2 regions of the Candidatus Merdisoma sp. JLR.KK006 genome follow, and region 1 is predicted to be linked to the other one. Evidence: predicted binding sites of a transcription regulator. Region 1 holds the regulator's gene; the other holds the start of a gene.

Region 1 (3,556 bases):
TGTAAAGAGAAAGGCTGCCAGAGTGCTGCGGATCTTGGTATTGTCCAGATTCGGGTAGGCATCGGAGATTTCTTCGAAAAGAGTTTTCTCCATATGAAGTACATGATGCTCCTGATCGTAGTAACCGATCTTTACCTTGGCGCCCAGACAAAAGGAGCCTTGGTCTGCATCCAGAAGTCCATTCAGGATCTTCAGGATTGTGGTTTTTCCGGTTCCGTTATTTCCGATTAATGCTACCCGTTCGCCCCGTTTTAGCTCAAAATTCAGATCTGTAAAAAGGGTTAGAGGGCCGAAGGATTTGGAAAGTCCTTCTACAGTAAGCACATCTTTTCCGCTTACAATCTCAGGTTCCAGGCAAAAGTGCATCTCAGAGCGGACTTCCGCAGGTTTTTCCAGAACTTGGATTTTATCCAGCATTTTTTCCCGGCTTTCTGCACGCCGGATGGATTTTTCACGGTTAAAGGATTTTAGTTTTGCAATAACTTCCTCCTGATGCCTGATTTCTTTTTGCTGATTCAGCCATGCACTCATCAAAGCCTCGCGAAGCTGAGACTTTTTGGCGGCATAATCTGAGTAATTCCCCTGAAAGGCGGTTACTTGTCCATTATCAATCTCAATCACTTTTGTGACAACCCGATTTAGGAAATATCGATCGTGTGCCACGATAATTACGGCTCCATCGTAGTTCAAAAGAAAGGTTTCCAGCCAGGCGATGGAGGCCATATCCAGATGGTTAGTAGGCTCGTCAAGGAGAATGATATCCGGGCGGGAGAGCAAAAGCTTTCCCAGGGAAACTCTTGTTTTTTGACCTCCAGAGAGGGTATTTACCTGTTTTTCAAAATCTTCCTCCGAAAAGCCCAGTCCCTTTAGAACACCAATGACTTCGCTTTTGTAGGCATAGCCGTTTTTTTGTTCAAATTCGTGATTGAGACGGGTGTAGGTGTCTAAAGCTGTCTTAAGGGCGCTGCCCTCCAATGATTTCATCTCCTGTTCCAGAGTGCGGATGCGGCTTTCCAGATCGATTACTTCACGCTTCATCTCTAAAAGCTCTTGATAGATGGTGCGTTGGCTTTCCAAATCCTGGTGCTGGGCCAGATATCCCAGCGTGCGTCCTTTTGCCAGCACTACCTCGCCGGAATCCGGCGTGAGCTCATGAACAATGATTTTCAGCAGGGTGGATTTGCCTGCGCCGTTAATGCCCACGATGGCGGCCTTTTCACGCTCTTCTATATGAAAGGATGCATCCTTTAAAATTACGTTGGTGCCAAATGAATGATGGATGCTCTGACATGCCAGTATCATAGTAAATAAAACCTCTGCTTTCCTGTATCTGCCCTTAAAGGACACGGTTATTTTTTATTATAACGGAAGCCGGGGAAAAGTCAAATAGTTTGTGAAAAATCCTACAAAGTCATTGACAACCCTCTGGGCGGCCGATATAATAAAAACAGAAAAATATGTGACGGGACGGTGTTTCAATGGAAGAACGGGAAATCTCAAAAGCAGTCATCAAAAGGCTTCCGCGTTACTACCGATACCTGGGTGAGATTATGGAAAGCGGCGTGGAGCGTATTTCCTCTGGGGAGCTGAGCGACCGGATGCATGTGACGGCATCCCAGATCCGGCAGGATCTGAATAATTTCGGCGGTTTTGGGCAGCAGGGCTACGGATACAACGTTGCGCATCTGTATGAAGAGATTGGAAAGATCCTGGGACTGGACAAGAAGTACAATATGATCATTATAGGAGGCGGCAATCTGGGTCAGGCCTTGGCAAACTACGTATCCTTTGAAAAAAGAGGTTTTGTGATCAAAGGAATCTTTGATGTGAATCCTGTATTAAAGGGCTTAAGCGTCCGGGGAATTCAGATTTATATGATGGAGGATCTGGAGGACTTTATTCGAGAGCAGGACATTCAGATAGCAACTTTGACGCTGCCTAAGTCTAAAGCGGCGGAGACGGCTGAGCTTTTGGTGAGGTACGGCATCAAGGCTATCTGGAATTTCGCTCATGTGGATCTGCAGGTTCCGGAGGATGTGCTGGTGGAGAACGTACATTTATCTGAGAGCTTGATGCAGCTGTCTTATAATATCAATCGGTATGAAAAGGAGCATTCTTAGAAAATAGTAAGGGGACTTAAAAGTCAGGCAGGCTTTTGGTTCCCTTTTGTTACTGTTGAGAGCAACTTTCTTTTCGTGTGCGGCAAATATGGTTCGGGAGTGGCTGTGAATCCCAATAGACATATAATATAGTTAGAAGGGAAGAAAAATGATGAATTCATATACACGTATAGGTGCTTTTGTGGATCTGGATGCCATAGAAGCGAATTTAGATGAGATCAAGGCCGGACTGTCTGAAAATACCAAGGTGACGGCTGTTGTGAAGACAGATGCCTATGGCCATGGGGCCAGGGCGATTGCACTTCATGTGGAAAAGAAGGAATACCTGTGGGGCTTTGCAGTGGCCATGCTGGAGGAGGCTCTGGAACTAAAAAGGGCAGGCATTCGAAAGCCGCTGCTGATTCTGGGGTATGTATATCCGGAGGACTGTGAAAAGATTGCCGGGCTTTTGGAGGAAGAGATGGAAGCAGATGGAAGCTTCTGCTCACAGATCCGTCCTGCTGTGTACACCTTAGAGACAGGGAAGGCTTTGTCTGCTGCGGCAGTGAAGCAGAGTGCTTTGTTGGGAAAAGATATTGTGATACCAGTGCATATCAAAATAGATACAGGCATGAGCCGCATTGGTTTTCCGGATACAAAGAAAACCATTGAGGAGATTCGGGAGATAGGGCGGATGCCGGGGATTCGGCTGGAGGGATTATTTACCCATTTTGCCAGGGCGGATGAGAGCGACAAAACCTCTGCGAAAAGCCAGATTGCCCGTTTTCAGGCATTTGAGGAAGCATGTCGTCAGGAAGGGCTTATTTTTCCCATCCGTCATTGTTCCAACAGTGCAGGCATTATGGAGTTAAAGGAAGCTCAGTGGGATATGGTTCGGGCCGGAATTATTCTTTACGGACTCTATCCTTCCAGGGAAGTCTGCATGGATGAGCTAATCCTAAAGCCTGCTATGGAATTGAAAAGCCATATTGTTCACATGAAAGAGATTGTGCCAGGAACGGAGGTCAGCTATGGAGGAATCTATCAGGCGGATTCCCCCCGACGCATTGCCACGATTCCGGTGGGGTATGGGGATGGTTATCCCAGAAGCCTTTCCAATAAAGGCTATGTGTTGGTCTGCGGAAAGAAGGCGCCGATTCGAGGCCGGGTGTGCATGGATCAGATGATGGTGGATGTGACAGAGATTCCGGAGGCGGAGATGGGAATGGAGGTTACTCTTTTTGGAAGGGATGGGGATGCAAATCTTTCGCTGGAAGTTCTATGTGATCTTTCCGGACGTTTTAATTATGAGTTTGTCTGTGATATAAATAAACGGGTACCCAGAATATATAATCACAAAGAGGTAAATTAAGATATCTCAATTAGCTTGGGCAGAACAGTAATATGAATACTTCCGATTTTTTTGGAAATACTTCCGATAAGGCTGGGATACATCA
Region 2 (3,556 bases), on a different contig from region 1:
CAGTTCAGGCAAAGGAAACTGCCGCAATGTGTTTCAAAGTAAATCTTTTAAAGTGAAATACAGTGAAATTTCAAATATACTTTACATGCTACGATTCACAGCTTCCCACCAGCAGACTGTCTGCTGATTTTTGACTGTGAATCGTGATTTTCCGCCTATAAAATCATTACCATCTGCTCCGACCGGCATGAATCTCAAAAAACAACCGGCATGTAAGCAGCAGTTGAAAATCCACTTTTAAAATTGTAACATATTTCTCTTAAGAAGTCATTTTCAATATGGTCTGATTTTTTCTAATTTTTGCTGCAGACATCCTTGATAAATGCTTTCAAAGTGTCTGCGGAGTGAACCATCCGCTTCTCTTCTTCTTCTGTCATGCTGATTTTCAGAACCTTGCCGATACCGTCACTGTTTACCACGCAGGGCAGGCTGATGCAGGAATCTGCCATCTCGCCATAATCCTCTCCCAATACATGAGCCACAGGAAGTACGGTGTTCTGATCCTTAATGATGGACTCTACAATACGTAAGGTTGACATAGCGATTCCGTCAAAGGTAGCGCCCTTTAAGGAAATAACATCTGCGCCGCCGGAGCGTGCCTTCTGTGCAATCTCCTCCTTTTCCTTTGCCCGCACCTCAGGGTCCTGAGAAAGGAAGTGATCCACCGGCTCCCCTGCCACGTTCACGCCGCTCCAGATAGGTACCTGTGCATCTCCATGCTCACCCAAAATATAGCCCTGGATATCACGAATGTCCACATGACAGCGCTCACTGATAAGATAACGGAAACGGGCCGTATCCAGAGAGGTACCCGTACCAATTACACGGCCGGTGGGCAGTCCGGTTTCTTTCTGAATCAAGTAAGTGTTTACATCCACCGGGTTCGCAACTACGATAATCAGCGGATTCTTGGCATACTCCATAATATTTCTGGCAATGCTCTTGGCTACGCCGGTATTGACCTTTGCCAGATCAAGACGTGTCTGACCGGGTTTTCTTGGAACGCCTGCCGTCACGATAATAGCCTTTGCGTCGGCACATTCCTCATAGCCGCCCTGACGCACACGTACCTGGCTGTAGAATGCGGTACCGTGGGAAATGTCCAGAGCCGCACCCTTGGCTCGGTCCTCATCTACGTCAATGATGACAATCTCGCTTACCTGGGTTTTCAGCATCAAGGTGTAACAAATCGTTTCTCCTACCTTACCTGCGCCAACTACAACGATCTTGTTTGCTGTTTCCTGACTCATACTTTTACCTCTCTCTTTCCTTTGATTCTGTTACGGTCCGCCCCTCAATGTCATGCATGATCTTCTGACCCTGGTATCATGTCATTTGTTAAACGCAAAAAGCTTACAAAGGCTTTGGCGGGAACAGTAACGAATTACTTCCACGTTTCGGGTCTGATTGATAATTTTATATCAATTGGGTTCATTATAGCACGTTGTTAAACAATTAACAACCCCTGGAGCGGATTATTTTGAAGTTTTTTTAAAACCAAAATACCACATGATTCCAAGGGAATCATCTTTGCTTTTTATTTATTTTCGATGTTTTTCTAATTTTTTCTATTTTTCGAGTTTTTTAACCGTTTTTGAAAATGGATGGGATTCGGGATGGATTGTTAAATTCTTAACTCTTCGGGTGAAAATGTGACCTTTTATTGTGAATCCATATCACGAACTTAAGCTTAAAAATTTAGTAACGGCTCCGAACAAGAACCACTGCCCTGACCAGTGCGTCCCTCGTGCCGGGCTGATAATCCTCCTGAGCGTAAATTCATGATATTGAACATGAATTTCTATGATAGAAAAATGGGGGATTCTGATGTAGAAAAGGCCGCCTAAAATAAGCCAAAACCCTTTTCGATATCCGATGGACTCGAACCGTCCGAACACAAGATAGGAAAACGGCTGATGGCTTATTTTGCAGCAGCCTCTTTATTGGATTATTTTATCAGGCCTGTTGTCCTTCCAACTCCCGAATCCGGCGCAGGGCCTCTTCAAGCTGTTCTGATTTCTGACGTTCACGCTCTTCCAGTCTGTCAGCCCGGCTTTTCTGTTGATTCAATTCCTCTCTCTTCTTCTCCAGCTCTTCTCTCTTCTGTTCCAGTTCTTCTTTCTTCTGTTCCAATTCTTCTTTTGTATGCTCCACTTCTTCTCTTTTCTGCTCCAGCTCATCCTTCGTATACTCTATTTCTTCTCTTTTCTGCTCCAGCTCCTCCTGCATCTCATCAATCATTAACTGCACCGTATTCCGGTCCAGTTCCCGAAGCTCTTTTGAAAAAAGTCCCATGATTTCCTCCATATTCCGGCACATCTCATATGCCTCTTCATACATGGGCTTAAATTGCGGATAGGCTTTGATTAGCTTCTCAATCTCCCCTGGTGCGTCCGCACTGAAAAACATAAGCCATGCATCCAGTTTCCCTGTAATACCTTTATTTTGCTGTGTTTCCTTAAAAATGTCAATAGGGATGAATACATATTTCTGCAGAAGTTCTATCTCGATTCCCGTGTCCGACTTCTGCTCAAAGCGGTGTATGTAGGTATGGGGATATTTGTGAAATTCCTGTTGACTTGTTTCAAACAGGATGATAGTATAAACGGATTTTATATCACGGTAACTGAATTTTTTGCGCTTCTTACTCCGCACACGTTTGTACTGGCGCAGCAAAAGATCCGCTGAATAGCAGGCGCTGCGCTCGCCGGGAAATTTGTAGCCTATCTTCTGTACCTCCACATTCGCCAGGCTTTTATCCTTAAGTTCCACCACAATGTCCGTAATCAGCAGAGAGCTTTCGTCCGCAATGCGGGTAGAATCGTTGGGAAGCACCGTATGAATCTTCACCTGGGTTCTCAGAATCAGCGATAAGAATTCATTCAGCCGCTCCGGTGCGCTTTCCGGGTTCATAACCTCCTTAAAAAATGCGTCGTATAGCATTCTCGGCCCCTTTGCCCCCGTACAAATATCCAGAAATTCCTCCTGCTGCTCTTTTGTCCAGGAAGCAAATAATTCGGAAAGCCTCTTTTTTCCATGTATTTCCGTCAGCACCTCCTTCCGTTCCCGAATCATGGGAAAATATTGTTTTAAATCTTCCATAAACCTGCTCCTTTCCTTAACTTGTCCATGTTCTTTGGACATACAGGGATACCCGTAGGGTATTTCCTTAATTTGTCCATGTTCTTTGGACATACAGGGATACCCGTAGGGTGTTTCCTTAATTTGTCCATGCTCTTTGGACATACAGGGATACCCGTAGGGTATTTCCTTAATTTGTCCATGTTTTTTGGACATACAGGGATACCCGTAGGGTGTTTCCTTAATCTGCATATGCTTTTTGTGCATAAAGGGATACCTGTAGGATGTTTACCTTAATCTGTGCATTTTTTACACGTAAAGGGATGCTCATAGAATATCTCCTTAATCTGCACACATATTTTTATTTTCTATCCCCACACTTACCCTTACACAAATTTGCTGAAAATCTCTCCGAACTGGAGATCTTGACAAAAGATATTCAGTAACAGACGATTGTCACTGGAAAAATATTCCT

The links. The regulator Rex, encoded in region 1, represses fermentation and respiration genes when NADH is low (regulators of the CRP and FNR family bind a similar motif). The targets are predictions, from matches to a motif close to ATTGTTAANTANTTAACAAT.
Region 2: a site for Rex is predicted at 1,407-1,426, ahead of VSQ61_RS18105 (L-lactate dehydrogenase). Genes of this name have one in related genera too.

Annotation. Positions count from the first base shown of each region.
Region 1 covers NZ_JAYMNS010000002.1:241,978-245,533, reverse strand. The annotation lists gene abc-f (ribosomal protection-like ABC-F family protein) at 1-1,302, opposite strand, end outside; gene VSQ61_RS02785 (redox-sensing transcriptional repressor Rex) at 1,479-2,120, shown strand; gene alr (alanine racemase) at 2,272-3,471, shown strand.
Region 2 covers NZ_JAYMNS010000029.1:34,657-38,212, forward strand. The annotation lists gene VSQ61_RS18105 (L-lactate dehydrogenase) at 294-1,250, opposite strand; gene VSQ61_RS18110 (PD-(D/E)XK nuclease family transposase) at 1,957-3,102, opposite strand.